Regions from separate parts of the Chromobacterium rhizoryzae genome, predicted to be linked through region 3. Evidence: predicted binding sites of a transcription regulator. Region 3 holds the regulator's gene; each other region holds the start of a gene.
The links. Region 3 encodes FNR, which switches genes on or off when oxygen is low (the NO sensors DNR and NnrR bind a similar motif). Its sites were predicted from a motif close to TTGATNNNNATCAA; they were not measured.
Positions count from the first base shown of each region.

Region 1: JC616_RS19565 (DUF3149 domain-containing protein) is a predicted target of FNR. The motif match lies at 1,007-1,020, and genes of this name have one in related genera.
Region 2: JC616_RS08825 (adenosylcobalamin-dependent ribonucleoside-diphosphate reductase) is a predicted target of FNR. The motif match lies at 947-960, and genes of this name have one in related genera.

Region 1 covers NZ_CP066126.1:4,309,838-4,312,101, reverse strand. The annotation lists gene JC616_RS19570 (CDP-6-deoxy-delta-3,4-glucoseen reductase) at 1-832, shown strand, start outside; gene JC616_RS19565 (DUF3149 domain-containing protein) at 1,096-1,224, shown strand; gene arcD (arginine-ornithine antiporter) at 1,719-2,264, shown strand, end outside.
Region 2 covers NZ_CP066126.1:1,920,159-1,922,422, forward strand. The annotation lists gene JC616_RS08820 (DUF748 domain-containing protein) at 1-878, shown strand, start outside; gene JC616_RS08825 (adenosylcobalamin-dependent ribonucleoside-diphosphate reductase) at 1,120-2,264, shown strand, end outside.
Region 3 covers NZ_CP066126.1:4,050,971-4,053,234, forward strand. The annotation lists gene JC616_RS18385 (RNA methyltransferase) at 1-33, shown strand, start outside; gene JC616_RS18390 (DUF1853 family protein) at 23-946, shown strand; gene fnr (fumarate/nitrate reduction transcriptional regulator Fnr) at 1,006-1,752, opposite strand; gene hemN (oxygen-independent coproporphyrinogen III oxidase) at 1,862-2,264, shown strand, end outside.

The sequences.
Region 1 (2,264 bases), 260 kb from region 3:
GGCCGAACGCGCCCAGGGCATGGCGCTGTTCTGTTGCGCCCGCCCCAAGGGCGACATCGCCATCGAGGCGCGCGAAGTGGCCGGCGCCGGCGATATCCAGATCAAGACCTTGCCGTGCCGCGTAGAGAAAATCGAAAAAATCCACGACGTGGCGGTGCTCAAGCTCAAGCTGCCGGTGTCCGAGCGCTTGCAGTTCAAGGCAGGCCAATACATCGACATCCTGATGAAGGACGGCAAGAAGCGCAGTTTCTCCATCGCCAACGCGCCGCATGACGACGCTTTCCTGGAACTGCATATCCGCAATCAGCCGGGCGGCTCTTTTTCCGAGTATGTGTTCAGTCAGATGAAGGAGCGCGAGATCATGCGCTTCAAAGGCCCGCTGGGCTCTTTCTTCCTGCGCGAGGACTCCGACAAGCCCATTCTCTTCGTGGCCAGCGGCACCGGCTTCGCGCCGGTCAAGGGCATCATCGAGCACGCGATTCATAGCGGCATCCAGCGCGAGATGGTGTTCTACTGGGGCGCGCGCACCAAGGCGGATCTTTACATGGCGGATCTGGCCGGCGCCTGGCAGGCGCAGCATCCCAACATCACCTTCATCCCCGTGCTGTCCGACGCGCTGCCGGGCGACGAGTGGGCGGGCCGCACCGGTTTTGTTCACCAGGCGGTGCTGGAGGATTTCGACGATCTGGCCGGCTATCAGGTTTACGCCTGCGGCGCGCCGCTGATGGTGGAGGCCGCGCACGGCAGCTTCACCCGCGAGCGCGGCTTGCCGGAAGACGAGTTCTTCTCCGACGCCTTCTTCCTGTCCAAGGACATGGGCGGCAGCAAGTGAACACGCCGGCGAGACAGGGATGACGTAAGCCGATTTTTTCAGCTGAACTGATTCGAACTGTATCGCCTGACGCACAACTGTAATGATATAAGTTGCTGATTTTTAGGAAATGAGCCCTTGGCGCGAGCCAGGGGCTTTTTATTTGTCTTGCATCAAACTTGGGGGTCATGCCATTTGATTTGCGTCAATGGACGGGCCGCCCAACTGGCTAAGATGAGGATCAAGAAACCTATATGGGGCGTGGCCCCGGAAAAGGAGTGGCGATGGAACTTCTGACTCTTCTTCTTTCCGACGATGTCGGCATTTTAAGCTTGGTGACCATTGTGGTGACCACCTTGGTGGTGCTGGGCGCTCTGGTGGCGATTTTCAAGAACGTGAAAAAACCGGAGTGAGCGCCTGGGCAAACAGGATGTGTTTATCCTCTTGATGTGTGTGTTGGTGGATGCGGTGGTGGGCCGCATCCACTTTTTTTGCCCGCAATTGCCGTGGCCGCCTGCCTTATTCTCCGTCTCCTCTCTCCATCTTTATCTCACTGCTTCTTTGTCCCGTCTCTTTTGGCCGTTTGCGGCTCTTCTCTATTGGACGCGTTCAGACAATCTGATATTGCGTTTTATTTTTAATAAAAATTAAATACAAAATTAATTAAATGTTTTGTGCGCAGCACAATTGTTAGTTCTGCCAATTGTGCCTGGGGCTTCTATAAAGCTTTTGTTCTAATGTCGGGATGGGGCGAATGGAGCGGGAGGACGCTATTTGACGCAGGTCAAACGGATGTTCGACTGTTCTGGCGATCACTAAATCCGGGGTATACCATTGTCTCAGATGATAAGAATTTAATTATATAACAACAGATTTGCAGGTTAATGTACTCTCACGGAGAACGAAAATGTCTACGGAAACTGAAACCCAAGGCGGCGGCGCTCCCAAGCTCAAGCTTGGCGCGCTGACCGCTCTGGTGGTGGGCTCCATGATCGGCGGCGGCATCTTCTCGCTACCGCAGAACATGGCGGCGGGCGCCGGAGCCGGCGCCATCTTGATCGGTTGGGTGATTACCTTCTTCGGGATGTTGACTCTGGCATTCGCCTTTCAGATGCTGGCCAATCGCAAACCGGAAGTGGAGGGCGGCGTCTACGGCTACGCCAAGGCGGGTTTCGGCAACTATATGGGCTTCAACTCGGCCTGGGGTTACTGGATTTCGGCCTGGATCGGCAACGTATCCTACTTTGTGGTGATGTTCTCGGCGCTGGCCTTCTGGTTCCCGGTGTTCGGCGAGGGCAATACCACCACCGCCATCGTCTGCGCGTCCATTCTGTTGTGGGCCTTGCACTTCCTGGTGTTGCGCGGCGTGCACGGCGCGGCCTTCATCAACACCATCACCACCGTGGCCAAACTGGTGCCGCTGGCGCTGTTCATCCTGCTGGTCATTTTCGCC
Region 2 (2,264 bases), 2.1 Mb from region 3:
GACGCTTGTCGGTGGACCTGCGCTATCTGCTGGAGCAGCGCCAGCTCAAGGGCGAGAACCGGGTGGTGATCGATTCCCTGCAACTGGGCGACGAGCTGCCGGACAGCGAATACAAGGGCCCGCGGCTGCCGCTGCGGCTGGCGGTGGCCATTCTGGAGGACAGCGACAAGCGCATCGATCTGGACCTGCCGGTGGCCGGCAGTCTGGACGATCCGCAGTTCAGCTACGGCAAGATCATCTGGAAAGCCATCGTCAACGTGGTGACCAAGGTGGTGACCGCGCCGTTCCGCGCGCTGGGCGCCTTGCTGGGCGGCGAGGGCTTCGACGATATCCGCTTCGTGGCCGGCGAGGCCAATGTGACGCCGCCGGAGCGGGAGAAGCTGGTCAAGGTGGCCGGGCTGATGGTCAAGCGGCCCAAGTTGATGCTGTCCATCAGCGGCGGTTACAACGCCGACGCGGACCGCAAGGAAATGGCGCGCGCGCAAACCGATCTGGCGATCTTCGCCGCCGCCGGCCACCAGCTGGGCGCCGGCGAGCCGCTGCCGCTGCCGGACATGCAGGACGAGGAAATCCTGTCCGCGGTCAAATCGGTGTACGGCAAGCAGATCGGCCGCTTCAAGCTGCTGGGCCACACGCTGAAGCCGGGCGGGCCGTCCGGCGCGGCCCTGGGCAAGCTGCTGCGGGACGAGTTGATCGCCGCGCAGAGCATCACCGACGCCAGCCTGCAGCAACTGGCCAAGCAACGCGCCGCCAACGCGCGCGCGGCCATGCTCAAGACCGATCCGGCCTTGCAGGAGCGCATCCAGCTGGGCGAGCCGGTCAAGGTCTCCGCCGGCCGCGACGGGGTGCCGCTGGAGGTGAAGCTGAAGACGCCGTGAGGCGGCGGCCGCGCGTCGTGTTTTTACCCATGACAAGCGGGAAAAGCGGCGGCGGCGTGGAATAGCGCTTGATATGTGTCAACGAACGGCGTAACTACATATAGTGTAATACGCCGTTTTTCTTTTCCAGATATTGCGTATCGGACGTGTTGAAACCTTTTGCGGCCCACACGGTCCATTGCATGCTGGAAGGGGGCCGCCCTGGCCGCCGCAGGCCGCAATTCAAGAGGAACCGGGAACCATGAAGCAGGAAAACATCGCCGCCATGACCGAGCAGGACATCTCCCGCGAGGTGCTGTTGGAAAAATACGCCAAGAACGGCGAACACAGCGTGAGCGAAGTGCGCCTGCGCGTGGCCAAGGCGCTGGCGGCGCTGGAAAGCGAGCCGGCTCGTTTCGAGCCGTTGTTCTATCAGGCGCTGGAAAACGGCTTCATTCCCGGCGGCCGCATCAATTCCGCCGCCGGCACCGATCTGCGCGCCACCTTGATCAATTGCTTCGTGCAGCCGGTGGGCGATTCGGTGTCCGAAACCGAAAACGGCAAGGTGGGCATTTACGAGGCCTTGCTGCAGGCGGCGGAAACCATGCGCCGCGGCGGCGGCGTCGGCTACAACTTCTCGCGCATCCGTCCCAAGGGCGCGCGGGTCAAGGGCACCAATAGCCGCGCGTCCGGCCCGGTGTCCTATATGCGGGTGTTCGACCGCAGCTGCGAAACGGTGGAGTCCGCCGGCGCGCGCCGCGGCGCGCAGATGGGGGTGCTGGACATTTCCCACCCGGACGTGGAGGACTTCATCCACGCCAAGGACCAGGGCGATCTGCGCAATTTCAATATCTCGGTGGGCGTCTCCGACGACTTCATGCGCGCGGTGGAGGCGGACGCCGCCTGGGAGCTGACCCACGCGGTGGAGCCGTCGTCCAACGCTTTCCCCGACAGTTATCAGCGCGCGGACGGCCTGTGGGTCTACCGCGCGGTGTCGGCGCGCGAGCTGTGGCGGCAGATCATGGCCTCCACCTACGACCACGCGGAGCCGGGCGTGCTGTTCATGACCCGCATCAATCAGGACAACAATCTGTCCTATTGCGAGGTGATCGAGTCCACCAACCCCTGCGGCGAGCAGCCGCTGCCGGATTACGGCTGCTGCGATCTGGGCTCCATCAATCTGTGCCGCCACGTGCGTCAGCCCTTTGGCGACAAGCCCAGCTTCGACTTCAAGAGCTTCGAGAAAGTGGTGCGCATGTCGGTGCGCATGCTGGACAATGTGCTGGACCTGACGGTGTGGCCGTTGGAAGAGCAGCAGCGCGAGGCGCAGGCCAAGCGCCGCGTCGGTCTCGGCTTCACCGGCCTGGGCGACGCGTTGATCATGCTGAAAATACGCTATGACAGCGA
Region 3 (2,264 bases):
CGCCGCGACGCGCCCGGACAGGATGGCGAATAAGCCGCCGTTCACCCTGCCCTACGCGCACCCGGCGGTGCGCGATCTGGCTTTTCTGCTCTCCGCGCCCTCTCCCTGGCGCAGCGGCGCGGACATCCCGCCGCAGCGGCTGCTGGGGGCCGACGGCCCGGCCTTGCTGCAAACGCTGGACGCCGATCCTGCCGAACTTCAGCACTGGCTGGCGCGCCAGCCCACCCGCCGTCTGGGCCATTACGCGGAACGGCTGCTGTCCTTCTGGTTCCGGCTGGCGCCGCACATCGAACTGGTGGCCAGCAATCTGCCGGTGCGCGCGCCGGACGGCCGCACCGTCGGCGAGTTCGACTTCCTGCTGCGCCTAGACGGCCAACCGCTGCATCTGGAAGCCGCCAGCAAGTTCTATCTGCAACTGGGCCGCAGCGCGGACACCTTGACCGGCCCCAGCCTGCGCGACGCCTGGGCGCTGAAAGCCCATAAACTGCAAACCCAGCTGCGCCTGTCCCGCCACCCGGCGGCGCAAGCGACGCTTCCGGCGGGCTTTGAGGGCTGCGCGGTCGGCGCCCGGCTCAGCGGCTGGCTCTTCCACGCCCGCGACACCGCGCCGGAAGCGCCGCCCGGCGCCCAGCCGCTGTACGGGCAATACTGGCCGCTGCGCGGCGACTGGCCGGCGTTGAATGCGGATTCGCGCTGGGCCTGGCTGCCCAGGCTCAGTTGGCTGGCGCCGGCGCGCCGCTCACGGGAACACACCGCCGACGCGGCGGAACTGCGCGCGCGCCTGGAACAGGCCGAGGCGCCGCAGCTACTGGCCGAACTGCAACCCGGCCCCGACGGCGACTGGCATGAAGTGGCCCGCGGCTTCGCCGTGCCGCCGGGCTGGCCTCAGGAAGCGCCGCTGTCGCGGCTGCTGCTGCAAATCGCGGACTGCGCGCCGGCCCCATGAAAAAAGGCAAGCCCGAGGGCTTGCCTTGCGTTTTCCATCTGTCCGCCCGCGCGGCGGAATCAATGTCCGTTGGCGTGAGCGCAGCCGGAAATCAGCGCCTTCAATTCGTCCACCATCACCAGTTGGATGTGCTTGTGATCGACGGTGATCCAGCCTTGCTGCTGGAACTTGGACAGCGTGCGGCTGACGGTTTCCAGCTTCAGGCCGAGGAAGCTGCCGATTTCCTCGCGGCTCATGCGCAGGATGAAGTCGTTGGCGGCGAAGCCGCGGGTGGACAGACGCTGCGACAGATTGAGCAGGAAGGCGGCCAGGCGCTCTTCCGCCTTCATGTTGCCCAATAACAACATTACATTCTGATCGCGAACGATCTCGCGGCTCATCAGACGGTAGAAATGGTGCTGCAGGGTGGGAATTTCGCGGCCCAGGCTCTCCATGCGGCTGAACGGCAGCTCGCACACCTCGCTGTCCTCCAGCGCGATGGCGTCGCAGCCGTGCACATTGGCGGAAATGCCGTCCAGGCCCATCAGTTCGCCGGACATATGGAAGCCTGTGACCTGCTCGCGGCCGTCCTGGCTGGCGACGCTGGTCTTGAAGAAGCCGGTGCGCACCGCGAACAGCGAACGGAAGCCTTCGCCGCTGCGGAACAAGTACTCGCCGCGCTTCAAACGGCGGCTTTGGCGGATCACCGCGTCGAGCTGGGTCAGCTCCTCGCGGTTAAGCCCCACAGGTAGACAAAGTTCCTTCAGGCTGCAGTTGGAGCAGGAGACCTTCAGGTTATGCAAAGAGATATGGTTCTGATCGGACATGGCATGTTTAGTACAAGCTTGCGATGAAGCTTGACCCTTATCAAAGCGAAATTCGCAGGATTTCCGCAAATTTACCAGTCCACCAGAGGTTTTGCCATCCAAATACGACATGAAGACCACCCACCCATTTTCTCCTGCCCATTTTGAATTCGACCGCGCGCTGATTGAGCGCCTCGACGGGACAGGTCCTAGATATACGTCATACCCGACAGCGGATCGCTTTACGCCGGGTTTTGCCGAAAGAGACTACATCCACTGGCTACGGCAGCGCAGCATCGGCGCCAACCGGAAACCTTTATCATTGTACGCTCATATACCTTTTTGCAACACTATCTGCTACTACTGCGGTTGCAACAAGATCATCACCAAGGACAGCGGCAAAGCGGACTTGTACCTGGACTACCTGGAGAAGGAGGTCCGCATGATCGCCTCCTGTCTGGGCCGCCGCGAGCAAGTGATACAGCTGCATTTCGGCGGCGGCACCCCCACTTTCTTGTCCGACGCGCAACTGG